2 regions of the Cohnella boryungensis genome follow, and region 2 is predicted to be linked to the other one. Evidence: riboswitches for the same ligand, from Rfam matches in the RefSeq annotation. Region 2 holds a riboswitch; the other holds the start of a gene.

Region 1 (7,398 bases), on a different contig from region 2:
TTCAACTCGGATGAAATCGTATGGACGGTCGATTTCAACCAAGGAGAAAAAACGATCCAGAACGCGGTGCTCACGGATACTCTTCCGCCCGAGCTGACACTGCAAGGCAACATTCAGATTTGCCCGCTCGAAGTCCAATTGGACGGCACGGTGAAGGTGGATGCAGCAGCGCCGTGTACGACGGCGGCAGCGTTTCCGGTTAATCTGGGCAATATCGACAAGGCGTTCCGGGTCACGTATACGACGGCTGTTAAAGCGCCGACATCGGCGCCGTTCAAGAACGTCGAGTTCGCGAATGCGGTCAAGCTGACTGGAGACAATGTTCCGCAGCAAAGCGATATCGGCAAAGCGACGATCAGCTTTAACGAGCCGCTGAACAAGTCGGGACAAGACAGCGCGTATGATTCGAAGACGCAGACGATCACCTGGAATATTCAATACAACTACAATCAGCAGGCAATAACCCAAACGAACGCATGGGTTAAAGATACCTTCGATGCGGCCAATAAGACTCCGCAGAAGGTCGTCGACGGCATAGTAACCGTCTACGAAGTGCTGATCGACAGCAGCGGTCATGGCACGCGCGGAAGCGTCGTCGATCCGGCGAATTACACGCTGACCGGACTGGGGACGGATTTCGACGGCGGGTTTAACCTGCATTTCAACGGTCCGATTACGAAGGCCTACGATATCGAATACAAGACGCAAGCCCAAGATCGTATTTACAAGGACGAAACGGTGTCCAACACAGTAGAAATGGCCAACACTACACCTAAAAGCGGCTCTAAGGACATTAAAGAAGTCATTTTCGACAAAAGCGTAAGCGTGGAAAACTTCAAGGACAAGACAATTGAATGGAAGCTTGTCATAAACAAGGATGAGAAGGCGATGGCGGATATCGTCATTGCGGACGACTACACGGGAAGGCATATGAAGCTGGACCCGACTACCTTCAACGTAACCGGTCCTGATGCCGCCCAATTTGTAATCGAACCCAACACGGGAGATCTCAATTACGAGAGCGGCTTTAAGATCAAGCTGAACCCAGGCGTGACAATTACTAAAGAGCATGTGATTACTTTTACGACTACGTTTGATCCTACAAGAGGCATGCCGACAGGCAATGTGTATAAGAACGAAGCGACCATCGACTGGACGGAAGGCGGAGTTGCTCAGACTCCGATCATGAAAGAAGCGGAAGTCGTTCCACAGAGTTATACGCTCAATAACGGCAACAAAAAGGGCGAATACAGCGCTGCAGACAAAACGATTACCTGGACGATCGACGTCAACTACAATCTGCACGATATTCAAGAAGCGATCATCAGAGATTCCTATACGGGCAACCAGGATTTCGTAGACGGCTCTCTGAAGGTCAACAAGCTCGTGCTGAATGAATCGAATAACGCTACGACACTCGGGGCTCTGGTTACGATCACTCCTGGACAATTCCAGTTGAATTCGGATCGCAAGGGCTTTGAACTGAGGCTGGGCAACATTGGCCCGAATGCTTATCGCATTGAATACAAGACGACACTGGATGTGCCATACCCGATTGTAGGTAACTACTCCAACAATGCGTCTTTGCAAAACGGTACGACATTGCCTTACCTGTTTGAAAAATCGGCTACAGTGACGCCTGCGCATGGTGGCGAGTATGTTACCAAAACGGGCACTCAAGAAGGTCAATCCGATCTTGCTTCCTGGAGGGTTACCCTAAATCCGAGCCAATCCTATATTGCAGCCGGTTCGGTTGTGACGGATACGCTGTCTGACAATCAAATTCTGCTGGCGGATACGTTAAAACTCTACAAGACTGTATTGCCGGATGACAACTCGGGCAACGTTTCGGTTAAGGGTGGCTTGGTTGATAGTGCCGAGTACGATTTAACGGTAACCGGGAATACCTTTACGATCACGTTCACGAACGTTGTTAAAACGGCTTACATTCTGGAGTACAAATCGTTTATTAATGCCGATAGTGGCGATCGGATCAAAAACAAGGTAGAGTTTGCAGGACATTCCTCTTCGGTCATCGGCAGCGGCAACCAGCAAGGCGTTGAAGTTGTATTGGCTGGCGCTGGTGGCGGAGCATCCACCGGTAGCGGGAAATTGAAGATCGTCAAGACGGACGATTTGAATCAGCCGCTGGCCGGCGTTAAATTTGAGCTCTACAATTCGAGCGGGACGACCCTTCTAGAGACGCTGGTTACCGATGCAAACGGAGAAGCGGAAACATCTAGAAACTATCGTTATAACAAAAATACGAGCGGATTGCCTTACAAGCTTAAAGAAGTGTCGGCGCCAAGCGGATACTTGATCGATCCGGATTACGGGACGGGAACAGGCAAAAGCATTCTGTTTCAGGACCCTGCAGTATCGTTCAATATTGTGAACAAAGTCATTCGCCAAGGCTTCGAGCTGGTTAAGGTGGACGCTGCCAATGCAGCGAAAAAATTAAAGGGAGCGACGTTCGAGCTACGTGATTCCGGTAATCATGTCGTTGACGTGCTGACGACGGGGGATGACGGTAGAATCGCGAAAGGCGATCTTCCGGCAGGCAATTATACCTTGGTCGAGACGGCTGCTCCGACCTTCTATGAATTGGACGCAACGCCGATTCCGTTTACGATTGTGGCCAACCAAACTGAGATCGTCAAGCTGAACAAGACAAACGTTCAGGGCACCGGCGGCAAGCTGGTTCTCACCAAGGTCGATGCCAAGGATCATAACACGCTATTGTCCGGGATCGAATTCGAGCTTCGTGATTCTACGAACGCTGTGATCGATCAAGGAACGACGGATGTCAACGGCGTCATCGAATTTACAAACCTGCCTTACGGCCTCTACACGTTGGTAGAGACAAAAGCGGACGGCTACGTGATCGAGAAAGCCGAAACGGAAGTCTCCGTTCACCAGCCTACAACGATGGTGATCATTGAGAACAAGGAAAATGATCGCTCAGTAAAATTAACGAAGTACAATGACAACAAAACACTGGCTCTTCCAGGCGCGATCTTCGAGCTGAGAGCACAAACCACGCAACTGGATACGAATATGAACTTCGTATACGAAGTTGTAACGGGCATCGATGTGTCCATGCTAACGACCGATGCGAACGGCGAGCTGTTCCTTCCGGACCTGCCGGTCAATAAGTATCGGTTGGTCGAAACCTTTGCGCCGAACGGCTACCATTTAGATAAGACGCCGGTTGAGTTTGAGATTAAGAAAACTCAAACCACAACTGTTCTCGTTGAGAAAACAAACGTCAGAATATCTGGCGGTGGAACTCCGGGTCCGGTAGATCCGGGACCAGGACCATCTCCGAGCCCATCTCCGAGCCCGGAACCGACACCGACACCGACGCCGAGCCCAGAGCCGACGCCGAGCCCGGAACCGACATCAAGTCCGGAACCGACGCCGAGCCCAGAGCCGACGCCAAGTCCAACGCCGTCCAAGGAAATTGAAGAAAAAACGCCAATCGACACTCCGGTTAAAGGCGAAGTCGATGTGCCGGAAGGCGGAAAAACAACGGTTGTCAAACAGCCGGAGCATGGGAAAGTAACCGTCACGCCTGACGGAAAGTGGACTTATACGCCAGACAAAGGCTATAAGGGCAAGGATTCCTTCACAATTAAAGTGATCGACAAAGACGGCAATGAAGAGGAAATCTTGGTGGAGATCGATGTCGAGGACGTGCCGCGCGGCGGTGTCGACACGGACGGCAAATCTCCTGCCAAAACCTTGCCTAAGACAGGCGAAGACAGCCCGCTGCCTCTGCAGCTTTCAGGCGTAGGTCTCGTACTCTTGGGGATCGTCTTCCTCAACCGCAAGAGATTGTTTCCTTCCAAAAAATAAACCAAATTAGAGAGAAAAATCTATGAAACCTGCCGAGATTCGGCAGGTTTTTCCTTGCATTTTGAGCCTTTTTGGGGTATTCTTTTAATAGAAAAGCAAGCTCGATAAATGGCAAACCTGTCGAAAGGCAGGGACGCAAAGCTAGAGGGCCTTCCCTTCTTGAAGGATGGCAGCCAGCTACCGAAAGTCTAGGCTTTTTTTGTTTTATACGAAAGCTTCACGATAACGGCAAACCTGCTGAAAGGCAGGGACGCAAAGCTAAAGGGCCTTTTCTTCCTCGGAAGATGGCAGCCAGCTACCGAAAGGGGTTTTCCCGATGTTGAGAAAAACAGGCAGAATGTTATTGGCCGCGATGGTTTTACTGGCCGCACTACCAACACTGGCATCCGCGAATGCGGGAAAGACGAGCGCTGAGCTCGATAAATCGGCTGTAGAGAAAGGCTCGATCGGCATTCGGTTGGGCAAGACGGATGCAATCGTGAAAGCCAAGGTAACAAAAGGCTCTGCAAGCTATACATACACCTTGACTCCGAACCAGGCTGGACGGACGTTCTGGTTGCCTACTCAGATGGGAGACGGGGAATACGAAATTGCCGTCTTGGAGAATGTCAGCGGCAATAAGTATCGGGCCATTCTTTCGGAGAAAGTCGCCGTGAAGGTAGCGAAGGTTACCGATGTCTACCTCAATTCAGTGCTCAATCTCGACTGGCAGGACGCTGACAAGGCCCAGGCCAAGGCGAAGGAATTAACGCGCGGCATTGAATCGGATGAACAGAAGGCTAAGCTCATCTACAATTACATCGTCGAAAGCGTTCGTTACGACAAGGAGCTGGCACGAACCGTAACCTCAGATTATGTACCGGATATTGACGCGACGCTCAAATCGGGAAAAGCAATTTGTTACGGATATGCTACGCTATATGCGGCAATGCTGCGCAGCTCCGGCATTCCAGCCAAGCTGGCCATGGGAAACAGCAAGCTGGTTGACGAATATCACGCTTGGAACGAAATTTATCTGGACGGCAAATGGGTCATCGTCGATACGACGGTAGATGCAGGACTCGCCAAAGGGAACAAAAAAATAACTTTCGAGAAAAAATCGAGCGATTATGATGCAATCAAATACTATTAATCTGCTAGGATGATAGCAATAATAAAGCCGGGATCGTTTTCTGATCCCGGCTTTTTGTTTCATGAAAGATGAGCTATTCTTCGGTTTTGACGGCATGAACGATCAATCTGTGGGTGGGGTTAACTAGCGGCTCGCAAGTAATTAACGTAAGCATGGCATCCTTTCCGTCGCTTTCCAATACGGAAAGATCAGTCGGCTCCACGACCTTGATTTCCGTTACGGTATAAGCGGCTTTGCCGTCTTTAAGCCGAATGTCGATTCGATCTCCGATTTCCATTTCGTTTAGACGATTGAAGAGACGGCCTGTAGTGCGTGCCCTGTGTGCGGCGATGGCCGAATTGCCGACTTCGCCGATCGCGGCCGTTTCCTTGAGATGACCGGCGCCGACTTTCATATTCTGCATCGTAGCGCCCTCCAGCACGGGCAGCTTCAGATCGATCTTGTCGATCTGAATAATGGCGATGGCGCCTTCGTCGACGGTCTCCTCTTCTTCCGCATTCGCAGGAACGTTCGCGACGGCCGCTTGTCCTGCCGCGCTACCGTCGAAGACAGCCGAGAGCCGGTCGTACTCCGAGCGTATTTTTGTTTGTTTGGCTGCCCGTTCAGGGCTTTGCTCCAGAGAATCGAGAAGCTGCTGCTGCTCCCGATCGTAAATATATTCACGAACTGAAGGGAACGCAAGCAGAATAACGCCTGCGACAATTAACACATAGGCAAAGATTTTGAATTTCATTTTATTCCTCCGTATCATTTCAATAATTTACCATATACGTATTTCTATGCAGGGAGGTTCATCCATGAAATAATACTCGTAGCAGCTGAACAAAAACTATACATAGGCTTTGTAAGAAATAATGCGTGGCGGCTGTACAGAATTTGTTCAGCGCGTCTTGTTAAACTATTTTTGTTTCAGACCTATAGTTATATTGGATCAGAACCGATATACTCAACTATAGTTCCCATAGACTAGTTTAATGGGTCTTTTGTATTATCTTGATTGGCTTTTTGGAAAAGGGGTATTTTTTCTCATGAGAATATCGTCAATCGTTCGCAAATATTGCCGAAAGAGCATCGTTGTGTGCCTATCATTGACTATGCTTACGGGCTGCGGCTTTTTTGGAGGGGAGAAGAAGGGGGACGAGCAAGCTGGCAACCAGTCAGAAGTCGTTCGCTACGAGGGCCCAATGAGCAAGGTTCTCCCCTACGTATACACGGCCCGCAAGGAATTGTCGCTTACCTTTAACGGAATGGCCGATAAGCAGACGATGGAGAAACTGCTGGATGAGTTGGACAAGTTCAACATTAAGGCTACCTTTTTCGTACCGGGCATGCGCGTGGCGGAAGAGCCGGATATCGCACAATTCATCGTATCCAGGGGTCATGAGATTGAAAACAACACATTAAGCCGACTGGACATGTCGAAGCTTAGCTACACGCAAATTCACAAGGAAATTCAGCTCAGCAATGAGATTATCAAGAAGGAAACCGGGAAGCTGCCCCGTTATTTGCGCACCAGATCGGGGGATTATACCGACGACGTCAGGCTTGCGGCCGCCCAGACGGGAATGGAGGCGGTAGTCGTATACAGTCTGTTCCTGCACAATTGGCAGGGGGAGACGGATGCAGACAAGCTATCTTTCGTAAGGAAATACATAACTCGCGGCGGAATTATTACGATCGACACCGAGGAGAACAGCGATCTTGTCGAGGAGATCCCGATTGTTGCACAAGCTGCCAAGGATGTCGGTTATGCGCTCATTCCGTTAAGTGAATTGATAGCTCATGGCGGCGAGCGCAAGCCGCTGGAGCAGATCGCAGGTTACGACGATATCAGAATGAATATGGACTACACCAACGAGAAGTACAATCTTATCTACGATGTGGTAACGGATGAGAAGAAAATTACGCTGACCTTCGATGACTGGGGGACAGATTATACCATTACGAAAATATTGGACATTCTCGCGGAGAATGATGTTAAGGCTACATTTTTCCTGAGAGCCAAGGGAGTCGAGGGCAATCCGAATCTGGCAAGAGCGATGATCGAGGAAGGGCACGACGTCGCGAATCACTCCTATTCTCACCCAGTCGTGACGACACTTACGCCTCAAGAGCTTCAAGAGGATGTCGTCAAAGCGCATCATGTCATTACAGAAGCAATTCAGCAAAAGCCGACAACGCTTTTCCGTCCGCCTACGGGGGAGATCGACGATACAACCGCGAAGGTCATAGCCGCAATCGGCTATCCCGATATTGCTTTATATGATGTTACTACATTTGACTGGGATGTTCGAAACAGCGCCGAGGATATCGTCAACAAAATCATGAAGCAGACCGAGAACGGAAGTGTTATCCTGCTCCATATGCTAGACGATATTCATACGATAGAAGCCTTGCCGATCGCAATC
Region 2 (7,398 bases):
TTAAGGCGCTGGGCGGCGTAGATTTTACGATTTCGGAGGGGGAATTTGTCGTTATTTTGGGGGCAAGCGGCGCGGGTAAAAGTACGATTCTGAACATCCTTGGCGGTATGGATACGGCGACTTCGGGTCAAGTATTCGTCGGTAATCAAGAAATAACAAAGCTAAGCGAAAACAAATTAACCGCATATCGCGGCGAGAAAGTGGGCTTTGTCTTTCAATTTTACAACTTGATTCCGAATCTAAACGCTCTGGAAAATGTCGAGTTTGCCACGGAGGTGTGTAAGAACCATCTGGATGCTGAAGATGTTCTGCATAAGGTCGGCTTACAGCATCGGATCAAAAACTTCCCATCCCAGCTCTCGGGAGGAGAGCAGCAAAGAGTGGCCATCGCCAGAGCGGTTGCCAAAGATCCTTTGCTCTTACTCTGTGACGAACCTACCGGAGCTTTGGATTATGTGACTGGCAAATCCGTCTTGAAGCTTCTTCAGGATCTGAATAGGGAAACGAAAAAGTGCGTTGTGTTGGTCACCCATAATTCGGCAATTGCTCCTATGGCTGATAAGGTGATTAGGGTGAAAAGCGGCAAAATCGAAAGCGTTACGGTGAATGAGGAAAAGCAAAGCGTCGAAGGGATTGAGTGGTGAGCATGAAATTATTAATAAAACTATTTAGGGATATTAAACAATCTGCAGGGCAATTTATGGCCTTTGTATTGGTTGTCGCAGTCGGAGCTTTTTTCTATGCGGGGCTCGTCACTTTGAGCGATAATCTTAGCGCTTATACGAAGGGGTACTTCAAGGAACATAATTTAAGCGACTTGAATGTCTATTACAGTCAAATCTCGAAACAGGATGTGGCCGGTTTCAGTGAAATAAAAGGCATCAATAAAATAGAAGGGCGCTATACCTTCGATGCCGCACAATCCTTCGGAGAGGATAAAGCGACCTTACAAATTCATTCGATTCCTGCAAATAATGAAATCAATACGCCTGCTATTATCGAGGGGAGTATCCCGTCTATACAGGGGGAAATCTTATTAGACTCCCATTATGCTAAAGAGCATCAGTATCGGGTCGGCGATCCAATCCCCGTAAGTGCGAACGGAAGAGATTTTACATTTACAATTAGCGGCTTGGGCGAGAATGTTGAGCATACCAAAAAGAATGAAATACAAGACCATAAAACCTACGGAGTCGCTTATATTGCCGAAGAATCTCTAACTGAAATCCTGGACGTCTCTTCCTACAATGAAATCATGATTGATGCGCAAGAAGGCTACGATATCGACAGCTTAGGCAAATCCATTGAAGAGCAGTCCAAGCAACTTCCTTATTTAAGCCAGGTGAGCAAGGAACGCACCTTCAGTTATGCTCAGATCAAGGCAACGATACACAATAATGGCTTGATGAGTAAGGTTATCCCGTTCGTTCTCTTCTTGATCGAAGCGATTATTTTATTCCTCGCCATGTCGAGGATAATCGATTCTCAAAGAAATCAAGTGGGTATTATGAAGGCTTTGGGTGTACACAACAGAAGCATCATGCTTCATTACATGGGATACCCCGTGCTCGTAAGTATTATCGGCTCCATCCTGGGATTTGTAATTGCCGAATTTGTATTTGTGCCGTTAGTCACCGCATCGAATGCAAAAGCCTACTCTCTGCCCGGCATTCAATTCACGCTGTCTTGGTTATCGATCATTCCCCCCATCCTTTTCTCGAGTGTTTTTGGAATGCTATCCTGTTACTTAAGCGGGAGAGCCCTATTAAAGGAACGTGCGGCACAGGCGATGCGTCCCAAACCGCCAAAGAAGACGAAAAAGCTATTCATAGAAAGAGTTCCGGGGATTTGGAGTGCGATTTCCTACAGCTACAAGCTGATTCTGAGAAATATATTCCTGAACAAACAGAAAGCTTTAGCGAGCTCAGTTGGCGTTGCTGTAAGCACGGTTTTAATCATAACCGCTTTTGGCACACAAACCTCCTTGCAGAAAGTAGCTGACCAAGTTGAAGACGTATATACCTATGATTTAAGAGTAGATTATAAGATCGGAGCCTCTTCTGATACGGCAGAAGTCCCCTCCGGGATTAAAAATCGTTATTCTTTATCCACCTTTCCTGTTGAGTTCATCCACGAGGATGAGAAAGAAAATGCTACCTTAGTCGTTACGGAAAAAGAAAACAATCTCATTCATTTCTTCGATGACAAGGAGAACAGGATCGCTTTGGCGGATAATGGCGTGCTAGTCCCCCAATCTTACGCCGACAATTATCGGATTAGAGAAGGGGATACCATCCAATTAAAGTTCACGTCGCCGGAGCTTAAAAATAAAACGGTAGATATGAAGGTATTAAAAATAACGACACAGTATTCGAATCCGTCGTTCTACGTCACCCCCGATTATTTGGAGAGCTTTGGGCTGGAGTACAGTCCAACCTCGCTTGTAGTCGAAGCCAATAGCTCTACAGATCTTATAAGCGTTCGCAGCTTCTTTGAACAAGATCAATATGTAGATACGATATCAGATAAGAATTACCTTAAGAAAACAGCTCAATATATTTTGAAGCAAAACAGCTTCATATTTATCATGTTTATCGTCAGTGCCGTCGTTCTCTCTTTTGGCGCGATCTATACGATCTCTTCCATTAACATATATGAAAGGAATCGCGAGCTTGCAACCCTTAAAGTACTAGGCTATCAAAAATATAAAATAAACAGGCTTATATTTACGGAAAACCTCATCCTGACCGCCTTTGCGGTAATTGCGGCTTTGCCGATAAGCGGCTATGTATACAGCTTTGTTGTTCAGGCACTGTCTAGTACCCATCAACAAATCCCGGATAAATTAAATATATTCGTACTTGCGGTCTCGGTTAGTCTAGCCTTCATGCTTACCATTCTGTCTAGCTTATTGCTAAGAAGAAAAGTAACGAAAATCAATATGATCGAGTCTTTGAAGAGTGTGGAATAGTGGGGGAATTGAGGGAGTAGCTTGATATTTCTGAAGAATGAATCCTTATAGGACTTAAGGGGATTAAGCCATTTCGTGTGCTTAACCCCTTTTTTATTTGAAATTATGTCCTAAGGCAACACATTTTATAACTTTAGTCTCAGAATACAGAATAATTTAGAAGATACAAAAAGGAGAAACGTGGAAAATGTCGAATTTCTGAGAGGGTAAATATTCCTAAGTATACTAAATCAACCTTTTAATCAAGGCCATTTGAACTGAAAAAGGCAAACCTGTTCGAAAGACAGGGACGCAAAGCCACGGACCTTAGGCATCGGTCGAAAGACTGATTGCTATGGCAGCCGGGTTGCCTGCTCTAGTGGTCTTTTTATTTTTTCTCCAATGTCCTATTTCAACCATAAAAGGGGAATTATGAAATGGAAATTCGATTCGTATCCAGATTGGCTAAGGTATTATGTTTCGTCTTGCTTGTAGAATTCATCGTTCCTTTATTATGGAGTTCTCCGACTTATGCATCGTCCGCATCGCCGGATGTCAGCATTCAGTTCAGGTCGCCATTAGCCCCTGCAACGGGTGCGTACATACCCGATTACGGGGAACCTTACGGAGAACGGAACGGATACACGTACGGATGGAACTTCGATCATACTCCCTATTCGGTCAATGAGGCCGTATACGGTTCTTCGTTGCTGGATTCAGCTATCGGCATACAAGCCGGAGGGCAATGGGAAATTGCATTGCCTGCTGGCAGCTATGAGGTAGAAATCAGCGTAGGCCATGCCGTGTATGGCAGTACCACTACGCTCCAGGTAGAGAATGTGACGTTCTGGGATCACGCCGAGCTCCCGGCCGGCGGACTGGACAAAGTGAAGAAGCGCGTTCAATTGAACGACGGCAGATTAACCCTGAAGGGAGATCAAGCTAGCCCTTCGGCCTTCATCCATACGATAGAGATCACGAAGGACGTTCTGGCTAATCGTCCGACGCCGTTGCCTTATATCGGGTTGCCTGCGGAGATAAACAAGGTGCCCGGAGACAAGATTATTTTGTCCGGCTCGCAACGCAATGAACACAATGCCATTCCGTCCGTCAGAGTGAAAGAGCTGGGTCAGGCTATTGATAACTATATGAATGAACAAATATCGGTAATGGAACAACGAATTGCTACGATGGAGCAACAGGCCGAATCCTGTGCGGGTTGCAATGCCAGCGACCTGGAATCGGCGATTCTCCGCAGTCCGAACGAATACGTCGTGATGAAAGCGGGGCATCTGAATCTGGATGCTTCCGCGACGTTTGGCTCGCCATCCAAGCCAGTCTTTCTTATCTTGGACGGTTTGAATACGAACCGGAATCTAACTCTTACCGTATACGGAACGTTGGCGGTTAAGGGAAATCTGAACGCGAATACGAATCTGACGCTGCACCTGAATGCACCCGATCAACCGGCAGCAGCCGAAAAAGGGGATATATGGGTCGGGGGTTCGCTTCATTTGAATAACAATTCCGCTGTGCGAGTGGCAGGCGATTTTATAGCGGGAAGTCTTATCTATAACAACGGCCAATTGAACGTCCAGGCCGATCGGCTTCTTGTTGCCGACAGTATGCATATTAACACCCAGGTAGATATGACCATTGCACAGGAAATGCTCGTTGGCAGTTTGGTATCGAATAACCAAACGGCGAACATCAGAGTAAGCACAGGCGATGTATTCATTCGCGACGATATTCACGTTAATAATCATTTGAGCATTCAGACCGGAGGCGTCGTTGCGATCGGCGGCAGCATCACGGCGAATCAGAAACCGACCATCGCCACCGGCACCAGCGTGGTCGGCCAAACGAAATTGCATTACAGGGTCAACGGATTGCTCGCAGAGTATTATACTGAACCGAATTTGACTGGCGATCTATTCATCGTGGTGGACGAGAACGTAAATGTGAGCAACAAACTGCCGATTGCCAAGCCTGGTCTTAACGACGGCAATATGTCGGTGAGATGGACGGGGCAAATTACTCCTTATTTCACCGAGATGTACGAATTCGAAATGGATGTTCGCGGCGGGGTCAAGCTGTGGGTGAACGGCGTGCTTCTTATAGACAAATGGGAGGCAACGGGGAACGGCAAGTATTCCGGATCGCTTGCGCTTGAAGCCGGAGTCGATTATGACCTTCGTCTCGAATATGCCAATCGCGGGGGACAGCCTCAAGCGATCTTGAATTGGGCCAGCGAGTCCGGGACGAAGGAGGTCGTGCCGCAGAGCCAATTGTCGCCGTTCGCGATGCCGATGCTGACGGCGACCGCGACGGAGAACCTCGTGAATATCGCATGGACGACCGCCTTCAATGCGACCGATTACGAGTTAGAGGTAGATGGGATCATCTACTCGTTGGGCAACCAAGCCGCCTATACCCACGCTCCGCTGGAACCGGGCACTTTGCATAAGTATAGAGTCAGAGCGATCAACGGCGATATTAAAGGAGTTTGGTCGATTCTGCAAGAGGTGTGGACGTTACCGGATGTACCAGCCAATATACTGCTTCAATCGACAAGTAACTCCGTGACGTTAACATGGGATGAAGTGACAGGGGCTGCCGGATATGAGGTTGAAACCTATAACACGATTATCAATAATGGCAACCTTACGACATATACAGAATTAAACCTAGATCCGAACATACAGCGTACGTTCAGAATTCGGGCGCATAATACCAGCGGTCCCGGAAAGTGGAGCTCCATCATGGTCAAGTCAACTCTGCCCGGAGCGACAGGCGCATTGTATACCATAGCGACGGATACTTCCATCGCCGTGAGCTGGGATGCGGTTTCCGGTGCGGATAGCTACAACATTGAGGTTGACGGCACAATCGTGGGAGGTCTTGCGGATACAAAGTATTTGCATGCGAATTTGCAGCCGAACACGATCCATTCTTACCGCGTTCGTTCCAATAATAGCGAAGGATCGAGCGGATGGAGCGAGGCAGTTCAAGCGGTTACGCTTCCGTCTGTTCCGCGCAACTTGCACGCAAGGAGCGTTGCCGGCGACCATATTCATCTCGAATGGGACGAAGTAACAGATGCTACCTCCTATGATTTAGAGGTCGACGGAGTAGCGGTCGAAGTTGGAACAAGTACGAAATACAATCATTCGGGACTGGAAGCTAACACGGAGCATACGTACAGAGTACGTGCGAGGCATCATTCCGTCGTCGGCAATTGGAGCGAGGCGGTTACGTATGCGACATTGTCCGGCGTGCCCTTGAACTTGCACGCAGTATCAACCAGCAATGAGATTACGCTTTCTTGGGATCCGGTAGTCGGCTCGATAGGCTATGAGGTTGAAGCAGACGGCAAAGTTATTCCGAACGGCCTAAGCACGACCTACGTACACGCCGGGTTGAAGCCGTTCACGGAGCATACTTACCGGGTTCGGGCGATTGGTAACGCGGGGGTTGGGCCATGGAGCGAGCTCCTGATTGCAACAACCGGTCTGGATGTACCGGTATTGGGTGCTCAAGCCCTATCGAAGACGGCGATCGCTCTCTCTTGGACAATCGTGCCTGGCGCGACAACCTATGAGCTTATGGTAGACGGCGCGGTCATCGACGTCGGTAACGTTACAGCGTATTTGCATAAAGGGCTGCTTCCCTATTCCTGGCATGCGTATCGGGTCAGGGCGAAAAGCGGCTCCGTCCCTGGCCCTTGGAGCGCTGCGTTAATGAAGGCTACGCAGTTAGGCACGCCTGTAATAACAGGGCTGTATGCGACCAGTTCCGAAATCACTGTGGAGTGGGAAGCCGTTCCGGGTGCGACCGGTTATGATATCGAGGCGGACACGCTCATCGTGAACGTGGGTACGGCGACGACATACATTCATCGCAATTTGCTGCCCAACACTGTCCATTCGTATCGGGTGCGCGCCAAGAGCGGCAACGATCTCGGCGATTGGAGCGATTGGAGCAAGCTTAGCACTCAAGTGACTTCGCCTGTTACGCCTACGCGCTTCAGAGCGGTTGCCAATACGCATGATATCGAACTGAAATGGGACGCATCGCCGGGAAGCTTGAGCTATGATCTCGAACTCGACGGGCGGATCATCACCGGGATAACTGGGACAAGCTTTATCCATCGGGATCTTGTTCCGAATACGATGCACGTCTATCGTGTTAGAGCATCGAATGCGGTCGGCTCAAGCCCATGGTCGAACAAGATTAAACCTCGTACCATTCCCGAACTGACGGTAAACGTTGGGCAAGGTTCGATGTTTAACTTCGTTATCGTAGCTCCTAGCATACCGGGTCTGACGGAAAGGACTATTACGGTGACGTATAATCCGGAAGAACTGGAAATTCAGGATCTGAGCGCGGCTACGCCCGAGATCGAATTAACGGTGGGGCCAATCAAGGGTACGAATATAAGGGTTAGC

The links. A riboswitch is a leader RNA that binds a small molecule or an ion and turns the genes downstream of it on or off. The one in region 2 is predicted to bind cyclic di-GMP.
Region 1: it holds a riboswitch for cyclic di-GMP, as region 2 does, so the genes downstream of both, ACFO1S_RS04545 (transglutaminase-like domain-containing protein) here and ACFO1S_RS17420 (fibronectin type III domain-containing protein) in region 2, are expected to answer to the same signal.

Annotation. Positions count from the first base shown of each region.
Region 1 is NZ_JBHSED010000005.1:8,101-15,498, forward strand. Features, by position in the region: gene ACFO1S_RS04540 (SpaA isopeptide-forming pilin-related protein) at 1-3,858, shown strand, start outside; cyclic di-GMP riboswitch class I at 3,959-4,043, shown strand; cyclic di-GMP riboswitch class I at 4,076-4,161, shown strand; gene ACFO1S_RS04545 (transglutaminase-like domain-containing protein) at 4,175-4,990, shown strand; gene ACFO1S_RS04550 (class D sortase) at 5,064-5,723, opposite strand; gene ACFO1S_RS04555 (polysaccharide deacetylase family protein) at 6,019-7,398, shown strand, end outside.
Region 2 is NZ_JBHSED010000036.1:99,658-107,055, forward strand. Features, by position in the region: gene ACFO1S_RS17410 (ABC transporter ATP-binding protein) at 1-644, shown strand, start outside; gene ACFO1S_RS17415 (ABC transporter permease) at 647-2,971, shown strand; cyclic di-GMP riboswitch class I at 3,227-3,325, shown strand; gene ACFO1S_RS17420 (fibronectin type III domain-containing protein) at 3,388-7,398, shown strand, end outside.